2 regions of the Bradyrhizobium sp. B120 genome follow, and region 1 is predicted to be linked to the other one. Evidence: riboswitches for the same ligand, from Rfam matches in the RefSeq annotation. Region 1 holds a riboswitch; the other holds the start of a gene.

Evidence for each region. Region 1 has a riboswitch for cobalamin ahead of ACOIX3_RS37560 (TonB-dependent receptor). Riboswitches for the same ligand answer to the same signal wherever they lie in the genome.
Region 2: linked by a shared signal. The riboswitch ahead of ACOIX3_RS39830 (TonB-dependent receptor) and the one ahead of ACOIX3_RS37560 (TonB-dependent receptor) in region 1 are both predicted to bind cobalamin.

Annotation. Positions count from the first base shown of each region.
Region 1 covers NZ_CP185242.1:8,092,780-8,098,386, reverse strand. Annotated here, with positions in the region: gene ACOIX3_RS37570 (amidohydrolase family protein) at 1-1,365, shown strand, start outside; gene ACOIX3_RS37565 (CobW family GTP-binding protein) at 1,367-2,296, shown strand; cobalamin riboswitch at 2,522-2,718, shown strand; gene ACOIX3_RS37560 (TonB-dependent receptor) at 2,824-5,106, shown strand; gene ACOIX3_RS37555 (PepSY domain-containing protein) at 5,109-5,607, shown strand, end outside.
Region 2 covers NZ_CP185242.1:8,569,195-8,574,801, reverse strand. Annotated here, with positions in the region: gene ACOIX3_RS39830 (TonB-dependent receptor) at 1-1,523, opposite strand, end outside; cobalamin riboswitch at 1,686-1,884, opposite strand; gene ACOIX3_RS39825 (FecCD family ABC transporter permease) at 1,997-3,040, shown strand; gene ACOIX3_RS39820 (ABC transporter ATP-binding protein) at 3,037-3,810, shown strand; gene ACOIX3_RS39815 (ABC transporter substrate-binding protein) at 3,870-4,646, shown strand; gene ACOIX3_RS39810 (MBL fold metallo-hydrolase) at 4,751-5,607, opposite strand, start outside.

The sequences.
Region 1 (5,607 bases):
CGCCAGATCGACGCCACCAGACTTGTGGTGGCGCCCGGCTTCATCGACCTGCACGCGCATGGCCAGACCATTCCGGCCGATCGCATGCAGGCGTTCGACGGGGTGACGACATCGCTCGACCTCGAGGCCGGCGTGCTGCCGGTCGCGTCCTGGTACAAGCGCCAGGCCGAGAAGGGGCGGGTGCTGAACTACGGCGCGGCCGCCAACTGGGCGTTCGCGCGGATCGGCGCGATGACCGGCTCGAACGCGGAAAGCTCGCTGGAATCGTTTGGCGCGGCGATGCGCGATCGCCGCTGGATCGAGAACGTGGCGACCGAAAGCGAGGTCGGCGGCATCCTCGCGCGCCTTGCCAACGGACTGAATGAGGGCGGCATCGGCATCGGCATTCTCAACGCCTATGCGCCGGGTGCCGGCGTGCAGGAATTGACTGCCGTGTGCCAGCTCGCGGCCGATCATGCGGTGCCGACCTTCACCCACGTCGCCTACATGTCGCGGATCGATCCCGAGAGCGCGGCCGAAGCCTATATCCGCCTGATCGGCTATGCCGGCGCCACCGGCGCGCATATGCACATCTGCCACTTCAACTCGTCGAGCAAGACCGACATCGAGCGCTGTGTCGCGCTGATCGCAAAAGCGCAGGCGCAGGGCCTGCCGATCACGGTGGAGGCCTATCCCTACGGCACCGGCTCGACCGTGCTGGCGGCGACCTTCTTCAGCGATCCCAAATTCGAGGAGCGCAATGGCCTCGGCTATGATTCGGTGCAGCGCGTGACCGACGGTCACCGCTTCGGTAGCCGCGAGGAGCTGCTGGCGGCGCAGGCCGCGGAACCCTCGACGCTGGTGCTGTGGCATGTGCTCGATATCGAGAACAACGCGCATCATCGCGATCTGCTCGACATGGCGGTGCTGTATCCAGGCGGTGCGATCGCGTCCGACGCGATGCCGTGGACGCTGTCGGACGGCCGCCCCTACACCGGCGACGCATGGCCGCTGCCTGATGATGCCACCTCGCATCCGCGTTCGGCCGGCTGCTTCACCCGCTTCATCCGCGAATGGGTGCGCGAGCGCCGGAAGGTGTCGCTGCTCGAGGGCATCCGCAAATGCGCGCTGATCCCGGCCGAGATTCTGTCCGCGAGCACGCCGGCGATGCGCGCCAAGGGCAGGCTGCAGGTCGGCGCCGACGCCGACGTCGTGGTGTTCGACTTCGAGACGCTCAGCGACCGCGCGACCTTCTCCGCGATGAACCGCCCGGCGGAAGGCGTGCGGCATCTCGTGGTCAGCGGCCAGCCGCTGATCAATGATGGCGTCCTCGACGTCGCGGCACGGCCGGGCCGGCCGGTGCGCCGGCCGGTTGCCGGAGGCTAAGATGCCGGTCCCGATCCTGCTGGTCGCGGGTTTTCTCGGGGCGGGAAAGACCACGGTCGTGAACCATCTGCTGGCGCATGCGCAAGGCCGGCGCATCGCCGCCGTGGTCAACGATTTCGGCGCGATCAACATCGACGCGGAGCTGATCGCCGGCGCCAGCGACGGCGTGGTCAGCCTCAGCAATGGCTGCATCTGCTGCACGCTGGAAGGCGATCTGCTGCGCACGCTCGCTGGCCTGCTGCGGCGGGATCCGCGTCCCGAATTCATCGTGATCGAGACCAGCGGGATCGCCGATCCCGCCGACATCGTGCGCAACCTGATGGATCCCGTGATCTGGAAGGAGGCACCGCTGGAGACGGTGCTGTGCGTGGTCGACGCGACGCAGCCCGCGGCGATGCTGGACGATGCGCTGCTGCGCTCGCAGCTGCGCGCGGCCGATGTGGTGGCGCTGAGCAAGGTCGATCTGGCCGATACAACCGCGTGCGCGGCGATCCGCGATGCGGTGCGGGCCGTGCGTCCGGCGGCCGTGGTCGTCGATGCCCTGCATGGCGAGGTGCCGGCCGCGCTGCTGTTTCCCGCGGACCTCGATCAGGTGCCGGCGCCGCGTGAGACCGCGCCGCGACGACCGGTAGCCGATCGGTTCGAGACGCTGAGCTGGACCTCGGAGCGGAAGGTAGCGCTGCCGCGCTTGCAGCAGGCGATCGGCAGACTGGCGCCGAAGCTGGCGCGCGCGAAGGGATTGTTCGAGACGGTCGAGCAGCCGGGACGGCTGACGGTATTTCAACTCGCCGGCGGCCGCGCGACGTTGGCTGCCGGCGGTGTGCCGGCACCGGGAGTGCCACGCACGCGAATCGTTTTCATCGCCGAGATGGGCGCTCTGTCGCGGGCCGAGATCGATGAGGTGATGCAGGGATGCGTCGACCTTGAGTGATGCGAGCTTGCGTTTCCCGTCACCCTGAGGAGCGCGAAGCGCGTCGCGAAGGGTCGATGGCCCGGCTGGTGGCCGTGCATCCTTCGAGACGCGCGTGCCGCGCTCCTCAGGATGACGGGTTACCTCTCCGCGTCAGCCGCGGATGTCGCTGTGTCATCGCCGCAGCACCATCCCGCAAAGCATGTGTGCGACAATCGCATCGAATTGACAGCCCATCCCGCACCACCTATCGTTTCTGTCGACGGTTCCCTTCGGGGATCAAAAGGGAATGCGGTGCGAGGGTAACCCCAATGCCGCAGCTGTCCCCGCAACTGTAAACGGCGAGCCTTTCGTCAATTTGCCACTGGGCTGTCAGGTCCGGGAAGGCGTCGACAGGCGATGACCCGTGAGCCAGGAGACCTGCCGTCAGTCGTGGTCACACGCGAGCACATCGGGCGGGGGCGTCCTGGTGGGATCGGAGCACTGCCTTTGGGGCAATGCGCCAGTCCGCGTTCGCGGTGACGTGCCACGTTACCGCGAGTCCTTTCATGTCTCCGTCTTCTCCCGCCGCGCGCCGTTGGCGCCTCGGTCTCGTTTGCTCCCTGTCATCGCTGCTGCTGCCGGCCGAGGGGTCAGCACAAACAGCTCCACCCACGACGCTCGATCCGGTCGAGGTCTCGCCCTCGACATCCGCAAAGCCCAAGCCTGCGGCGCGAAGCAGCAATCCCGCCGCTGCATCGCGGCCGCGCGCCAGAGCTGCAACGGCGGCGGCAACCGCTGGCGCGCCGCGCGCCGCGGCGTCGGGCGCATCGGGATCGGCATCGCCGACGCTCAATGCCTCCGCGCAGGGAGGTACCGGCAGTCGTCTCAACCTGACGCCGCTGCAGACGCCAGCCAGCGTCGAGATCCTCACGTCGCAAACCATCGCCGAACGCGGCCAGCATAATGTGCTCGATGCCGTCACCCAGAATGCGGCCGGGTTCATCGCAACGCCGGCGCCCGGCAATGGCGGCCTGTCGTTCAGCACCCGCGGCTTTGCCGGCAGCAACTCGGTGATGACGCTGTATGACGGCACACGCTTCTATATCGGCTCAGGCACCCTGACGTTCCCCTACGACACCTGGTCGACGCAACGCATCGAGGTGCTGCGCGGTCCGGCCTCGGTGCTGTACGGCGAAGGCGCGATCGGCGGCGTCATCAACGTCATTCCGAAGAAGCCGCAGGGCACGCCCTACAACGAGGCCGAAGTCTCGCTCGACAGCAACATGACGCGGCGGCTCTCGGTCGACAGCACCGGTCCGATCAATCCCAATGTATCCTACCGCATCAACGCCACCGGCAACATGTCGGACGGCTGGGTCGATCGCGACAAGACCTCGAATGCGGTGGTCTCCGCCGCCGTGCGGGTGCAGGCATCGGACAATCTCGCCTTCACGCTGTCAGAGGATTATGGCGACCGCAGCCCATCGCGCTATTTCGGCACGCCGCTGATCAACGGCTCGATCCAGGACGTGCTGCGCTTCAAGAACTACAACGCGTTGGACAGCGCGATCCGCTATCAGGACAGCTGGACCCAGTTCAAGACCGAGTGGGACGTCGCCGACGGCGTCAAGATCAACAACACGCTGTACTATCTGACCAGCGAGCGGCACTGGCGCGATATCGAAAACTACACCTTCAATCCGAAGACCCAGCTGATCGACCGCTCCAGCTACATCGAGATCTTCCACGACCAGAAGCAACTCGGCAACCGGATGGATACGACCTTCAGCGGTCACGTCTTCGGACTTGCCAACCAGTTCGTTGCCGGGTTCGACGTCAACCGGATCGACTTCACCCACACCAACAATTCGCCCTATGGCGGCGCGTCGTCGGTCAATCCTTACGTGTTCGATCCCGGATCGTTCTTCGCGACGACCACGGCGACGACGCCGGGCTTCAACGCGATCGTCAATCAATACGCGCTGTTCGCCGAAGATCGGCTGTCGCTGACCGATCAATTGTCGCTCGTCACCGGCGTCCGGTACGATCGTCCCGAGGTCGATCGCACCGATTACAAGACGCCGGCGAACAGTTTTGAAACCACGCTGTCGGGCACCAGCTGGCGAACCGGGTTGGTGTACGAGCCGATCAAGAACCTCGCGTTCTATGGTCAGTACGCGGTCGGCGTCGATCCGGTCAGCAACCTGATCTCGCTGTCGACCTCGCAGAAGACCTTCCAGCTTGCGACCGGCAAGCAGACCGAGATCGGCGTCAAGCAGTCGTTCTGGGGCGGCCGCGGCGAGTGGACGCTGGCAGGGTATGAGATCGTCAAGACCGGCCTGACCATTCCCGATCCCAGCAATCCCACCGCCGGCCTGGCACTGCAGATCGGCCAACAATCATCCCGCGGGGTCGAAGGAACGATCGGGCTCGCGCTGAACGATGGCTGGCGCGTCGACGCCAATCTTGCGCTGCTGCGTGCGAGATACGACAACAACAGCCAGGTGGTCGGCGGCAAGGTCGTCAGCTACAACGGCAATGTTCCGGTCAACGTGCCGCAGCAGGTCTCCAACGTCTGGCTGACCTGGGACTTCGCGCCCAACTGGTCGGTCTATGGCGGCGTGCAGATCGTCGGCGCGATGTACTCCGATCTCGCCAACACCCAGCTGCGGCCGGGCTACAATGTGGTCAATGGCGGCATCAGGTGGAAGCCGGATGACCGCACCACGGTCGCGTTCCGCGTCTACAATCTGTTCGACAAGGTCTACGCGGTGACCTCGAACGGGACGGGGCAGTGGCTGCTCGGCATGCCGCGCACCGCCGAATTGTCCGTCAACGTGAAGTTCTGACCATGCGCAACGCTCTGATCCGGCGAGCGCGGCGATGGCTTTATGTCGTCCATCGCTGGATCGGCATTGCGACGTGTCTCTTCTTCGCGATGTGGTTCATCTCCGGCCTCGTCATGATGTACGTGGCGTTTCCGCGCCTCACTGACGACGAGCGCCTCTCTGCGCTCCCTGGCATCGTTTGGAGCAAGGTGCAGGTCGCACCTGATCGCGCCATGGCGATCGCGGGCGCGGGGCATTATCCGCGCGATCTCCGGCTCTCGATGCTGGACGATGTTCCGGTCTATCGCGTGAACGGCTGGAACGGAGGCGCCGTCACCATCTCGGCGATCGATGGCCGGGTGATCGATCGCGTCACGCCGGATCAGGCGCTGGCCATTGCACGCCATCATCCGCGTGCCGTACAGCCGCGACTGCTCGATACGGTGACGCGCGATCAATGGTCGGTCACCGTGCGGTTCGATCCGTTGCGGCCGCTCTATCTGATCGGCCTCGGCGATCCCG
Region 2 (5,607 bases), 480 kb from region 1:
GCGGCGCGGCCGAACATCGAGAAGGTGTCGGTGAAGCGATGCTCGGCGCCGACATGCAGCGCGTATTGCGTCTCGTTGCTGTCGAGCGGCGCCGCCTGTGTGTCGAACGCAAACGGCGCACTCGGATCGTAGCGATCGCGTGCCGACACGCTGGTGTTCTGGACGCGCGCGCCGTAGGAGAAGTCGGTTGTCGGCAGCAGGCCGATCGTATGCTGCCAGTACCCGGCCACGGTCTGCTGCTCGATATTGTAGATGTGGGTGGGATCGACGCCTTGATAGGCGCCACGCGCTTCGCGGAATGTCGAATCGTAATAGTCGATGCCGGTCAGGATCGTCGACGGCATGCCCAGCATCACGTTCTTGACGCTGAGCCGCGGCGTGATCGACCAGGTCTGCAGCGCGGCATCATTGTAGGTCGAGGCGAAGCTGATGGTCGGCACGGTGCCGAAGAAGCCGCTTTGCGTCTCGCGCTGGCGCCAGCCGCCGTCGACGATGAGGTCGACGCCATACATCAGCGTCTTGGTGAAGCCGGTGGTGACGCTGGCGGTCTGCTGGTTGGCATAGTCGAAGGGTGTCGCGGCGCCGCGGCGATCGGTGAGCAGCTCGTTGACGCCGATCGACGGATCGACCAGCCGTCCGCCGGGCAGGCCGAGCTTCTGGTCGCTGCCGGTGACGGTGAGGAAGGCGGCGAGATCCGATGTCGTGTAGTTGACGTTGCCGACGGCGTTGCGCTGGTCGAGCGCGTTGTTGACGCGGTAGCCGTCGGACTTGATGCCGTTGCCGTAGAACGAGGTCGACCACGGGCCCGCATTGAGCGCTGCGGAGACCGCGGCCATGCGGGTGTTGAACGAACCGAAACCGCCTTCGGCCCGGATCGTGGCCGGCGGACCGCCGGCGCCGGTCTTGGTGATGATGTTGACCACGCCGCCCACCGCGTTGTCGCCGTAGAGCACCGCGCCGCTATTGCCGCGCGTGATCTCGATGCGCTCGATCGAATCGAGCGGGATCGTAGTGAGATCGAAGCCGGCCTTGTCGACGTCGTTGAGGCGTCGGCCGTTGAGCAGGAACAGGGTGTTGTCGGAGGCGAACGCGCCGAAGCCGCGCAGGTCGACCGCGGTCTTGGCGCCGTTCGGCCCGCCGTAAAGCGTTTGCAGCTGCACGCCGGGTACCTGCGCGAGAATCTCGGGCAGCGATTGCACCGGCGAATGCGCGATGTCGTCGGCGGTGATCACGGTCGAGGAAGAGCCGACGATGCCGGCGAACTGCCGGCCGCCGCCACCTGTGCCGCCCGTTCCGGTGGCCGGTCCAGTCCCTGTCGTGCTCGATCCTGCTCCGCTGTCCACATTGTTGCCTTGCGTGGTGCCCGGCGCCGGGCGGCGCGGCGCCCGCGCTTCGTCAGCGCCCGGCTTGGCGCGCGTCAAATTCTGGTCGCCGGGTCTGGTGATTTCGATCGCCGGCAGCTGATTGGGAGAGGGCGCCTGCTGCGCCCGTGCGGTCGAGGGAACGATTGTCGGCGCAATCATCGTCGACGCGAGCAAAAGCGCGCGGCGGCGCCGGGGGGAAGAGTTGGAGAACATCTAAGTGAGACCTCGGTAACGTCAGTGGCACGTCACCGCGAACCAGTCTCACCATGCGCTCTCGCATCAGGTGAAGCTCATGCCTGTACTCCCCGACCGGCATCTTCGCGTGTGACCACGGCTGACGGCAGGTCTCCTGGCTCGCGGGTCGTTACCCTTCGTCGCCTTCCCAGGACCGAGATTCCCAGTGGCATCTGACGAAGGATTCACCGCATACAGTTGCGGGGGCAGCCGCGGCGTTGGGGAAGTTTCCCCGCACCGCATTCCCTTTTCATCTCGTGAAAGAACCGTCATGTTCATCTAGGGTTCGGCTCGGCAGCAATGTCAACCCGGCGGACGTCGGGCAGCGGTCGCGCGGCTACGGTTTTTGGCGGGTGTCGCTTGCCTGCCACGGCGATCGCTGTAAGAGCATGGATCCAATGAGCGTGCAGGATTTTACCTTGGCGGCCGAGGTCGCGGCGCGGCGCCGGTGGAGCGCCACCGCGGCGCTGCTCGCGCTCGTGGTGCTGCTGCTGGTGCTCTCGCTCGGCATCGGGCCGGTGCGGCTGTCGCCGCTTGCGGTGATCGAGGCGCTGTTCGGCGGCGGCAGCGACGTGGCGCAGGTGATCGTGCGCGAGATCCGGTTGCCGCGCACCATTCTGGCGTTCGCGATCGGCGGTATTCTCGGGCTATCGGGTGCAGCGCTGCAGGGACTGCTGCGCAATCCGCTGGCCTCGCCGTCGCTGTTCGGCGCGCCGCAATCGGCGGCATTCGGCGCGGTGCTGGTGATTGCGCTGGGCCTCGCCGATGTGCGGTCCTATGCACTGCCGGTGGTGGCGATCATCGCCGCGTTCGCCTCGGTGTTCGCGCTGCTCGCGATCGCCGGCCGGAATGCCGGGCTGCTGATTCTGATCCTCGCGGGACTCGCGATCTCGAGCTTTGCCGGAGCTGCGACGGCGCTGGTGATGAATCTCTCCAGCAATCCGTTCGTGGTGCTGGAGATCGCATTCTGGCTGCTCGGCTCGCTGGAGGACCGCAGCTTCCAGCACGTGGCGCTGGCGCTGCCCTTCATCATCGCGGGCGCGGCCGTCCTGCTCAGCCAGGCGAACGCGTTCCGCGCGCTGACGCTCGGCGAGGAGGCGGCGCAGAGCCTCGGCGTCGATGTCGGACGCCTAAGGTTGCTCGTGATCGCGGGGACTGCGCTCGGCGTCGGCGGCGCGGTCGCGGTGTCAGGCACGATCGGCTTCATCGGTCTCATTGCGCCGCATCTGATGCGCCCTCTGATCGGTCACGATCCGGCGCGTTTGCTGGTGCCGAGCGCGCTCACCGGCTCGGCGCTGCTGCTCGCGGCCGATATCGCGGTGCGCATCATCCCTTCGACCTCGGACATCAAGGTCGGCGTGCTGACCTCGATCATCGGCGTGCCGTTCTTCCTCTATCTGATCATGCGCGAACGCCGCGCGCTCGGCGGAGGCGTGGCATGACGCTGCTGTCCGCCACCGCGCTCAACGCCTCGCTCGGCAGCCGCGAAGTGCTGCACGATGTTTCGCTATCGCTGGAAGCGGGCCATCTGGTCGCGCTGGTCGGCCCGAACGGCGCGGGCAAGACCACGCTGCTGCGCGCGCTGGCCGGGCTGATCCCCTCCGACGGCGAGATCAGGATCGGCGGCGACGCGCTGGCGTCGCTGCCGCTGCGCGAGCGGGCGAAGCGTTTCGCGTATCTGCCGCAGGGGCACATGGTGCATTGGCCGCTGCCGGCCCGCGATATCGTGGCGCTCGGCCGCTATCCACATGGCGCGACCGATCCGGCGCGGCTGTCGCCGAAGGATATCGAGGCGGTGCTGCGGGCGATGCAGGCGGTCGACGTCACCGAGTTCGGCGATCGCCGCGTCACCGAGCTCTCCGGCGGCGAGCGCAGCCGGGTCGCACTGGCCCGGGTGCTGGCGGTGGAGGCGCCGGTGATCCTCGCCGACGAGCCGACCGCCTCGCTCGATCCGCGTCACCAGATCGACGTGATGCAGAAGCTGCGCAACGTCGCCGACACCGGCGTGCTGGTCATCGTGGTGACCCACGATCTCGGGCTCGCCGCGCGCTTTGCCGACCACGTGCTGGTGCTGTCGGAGGGCCGGCTGGCGGCGCAGGGCGCGCCGGCTGAAGCGTTGTCGGAAGCAGTTCTCGCCAGCGTGTTCCGGGTCAGCGCCTACCGCGCTGAATTCCAGCGCGAAGCCGTCATCGTGCCATGGGCGGATGTCTGATGCGCACGCGGCGTCTCGCAGCTTTGGCCGCGGCGGCATGGCTGATGTCGTGCGGCCCCATGTCCGCCGCTGGACCGCGTATCGTCTCGATGAATGTCTGCAGCGACCAGCTCGTGCTGTCGCTGGCCGGTCCGGACCAGATCCTTGGCCTCAGCCGCTTTTCGCGCGATGCCTGGCAATCCTGGGCCGCCGAGAAAGCGCGAAACTATCCGCGCCTGTCGGGCGGGGCCGAGGATGTGCTGCTGCTCAAGCCCGACCTTGTCGTCGTCAGCCTGTTCGATAGGCGCGCGACGCGCGATCTCTTGAAGGCGCAGGGGCTGCACCTCGTCGAGTTCACCGTGCCGCGCACGCTGGACGAGGTGAGGGACCAGATCCGTGCGATGGGCGATGTGGTGCAGCATCCGGATCGGGCAAGGGCCGAGATCGCGCGCCTCGATGCGGCGATCGCGCGGGCGCGGGCGGTGGCGAGCGCCCATCATTATCGCGTGCTGCCGCTGGAGCGGCGCGGCTTTGTCTCGGGCGACAGCAGCCTGATCAGTTCGCTGCTGGCGGCGACCGGCTTCACCAATGCGGCCGGCGAGCTCGGGCTCGACGCGGGCGGGTTTGCTTCGCTGGAGGCGATCGTGAAACTGCGGCCGGATTTCATCCTGGTGTCGGAGGCCGGCGACCGCGCCGAGGACGAGGGCCGCGCCTTCCTGCTGCATCCGGCGCTGGAGCGCTTCTATCCGGAGAGCAAGCGCATCGTGCTGCCCGAGCGGCTCACGGTGTGCGGCGGCGTGATGCTGGCTGATGCGCTGGACCGCTTGACGGAAGAACTCAAGCGGGTGACGCGGTAGCGACGTAGATCGCGTAGCCCGGATGGAGCGAAGCGCAATCCGGGAAAGTCGTTCCGCGGAAGGATTGGCCCCGGATTTCGCTGCGCTTCATCCGGGCTACGAGATTATCCCATCACCACCGGCCCGCCGGCCTTCTTCCACGCATCCATGCCGCCCTCGATATGGGCGGTGTTCGCCAGCCCGGCCTTCTTCGCGGCCGCCACCGCCATCGCGGAGCGCTCGCCGAAGGCGCAGAAGAACACGACGCGGCGGCCGGTCGCGGCCGCGACTTCGCGCAGCATGCCGCCGGGCTGCAAGGTGGCGCAAATCCCAGGATAGGGCGCGTGCAGCGCGCCCGCGAGCGTGCCGTGCTTGGCGCGCTCGCCGCTCTCGCGCAGATCGACCAGCAGGATATCGGGCCGGCCGAGGCTCGCGATGGCGTCGCGCGCATTGAGAGAGAGGCCTTCCTTGGCCAGCTCGTCCTGGTGCAGGCCGACATGCATGTTGGCGGGCACCACCACGTCCATCAGCTTCGGGTTCGGCAAATTGAGGTTGTTCATCAGCTCGACATAGTCGTCGATTGATTTCACCTGCAGCCGCGGATTGTAACGCTTCTCCTCGCCGATGGTGGAGACGGTGTCGCCCTTGTAGTCATGCGCGGGGAATACCAGGGTTTCCTCGGGTAGCTTCAGCAGGCGGTTGAAGATCGAATCATACTGCGCCCGCGCGCTGCCGTTCTGGAAATCGGTGCGGCCGGTGCCGCGGATCAACAGCGTATCGCCGGTGAAGACGCGGTCGCCCATCAGATAGCTGTAGGAATCGTCGGTGTGGCCGGGCGTGTACAGCGCCTCGAGGCAAAGACCTTCGATCGTCACTCTGTCGCCGTCGGAGACCCGCATCGAGACCACGTCGGCCTTGCTCTGCTCGCCCATGATGGTGATGCACTGGGTGCGGTCGCGCAGCTCGCCGAGGCCGGTGACGT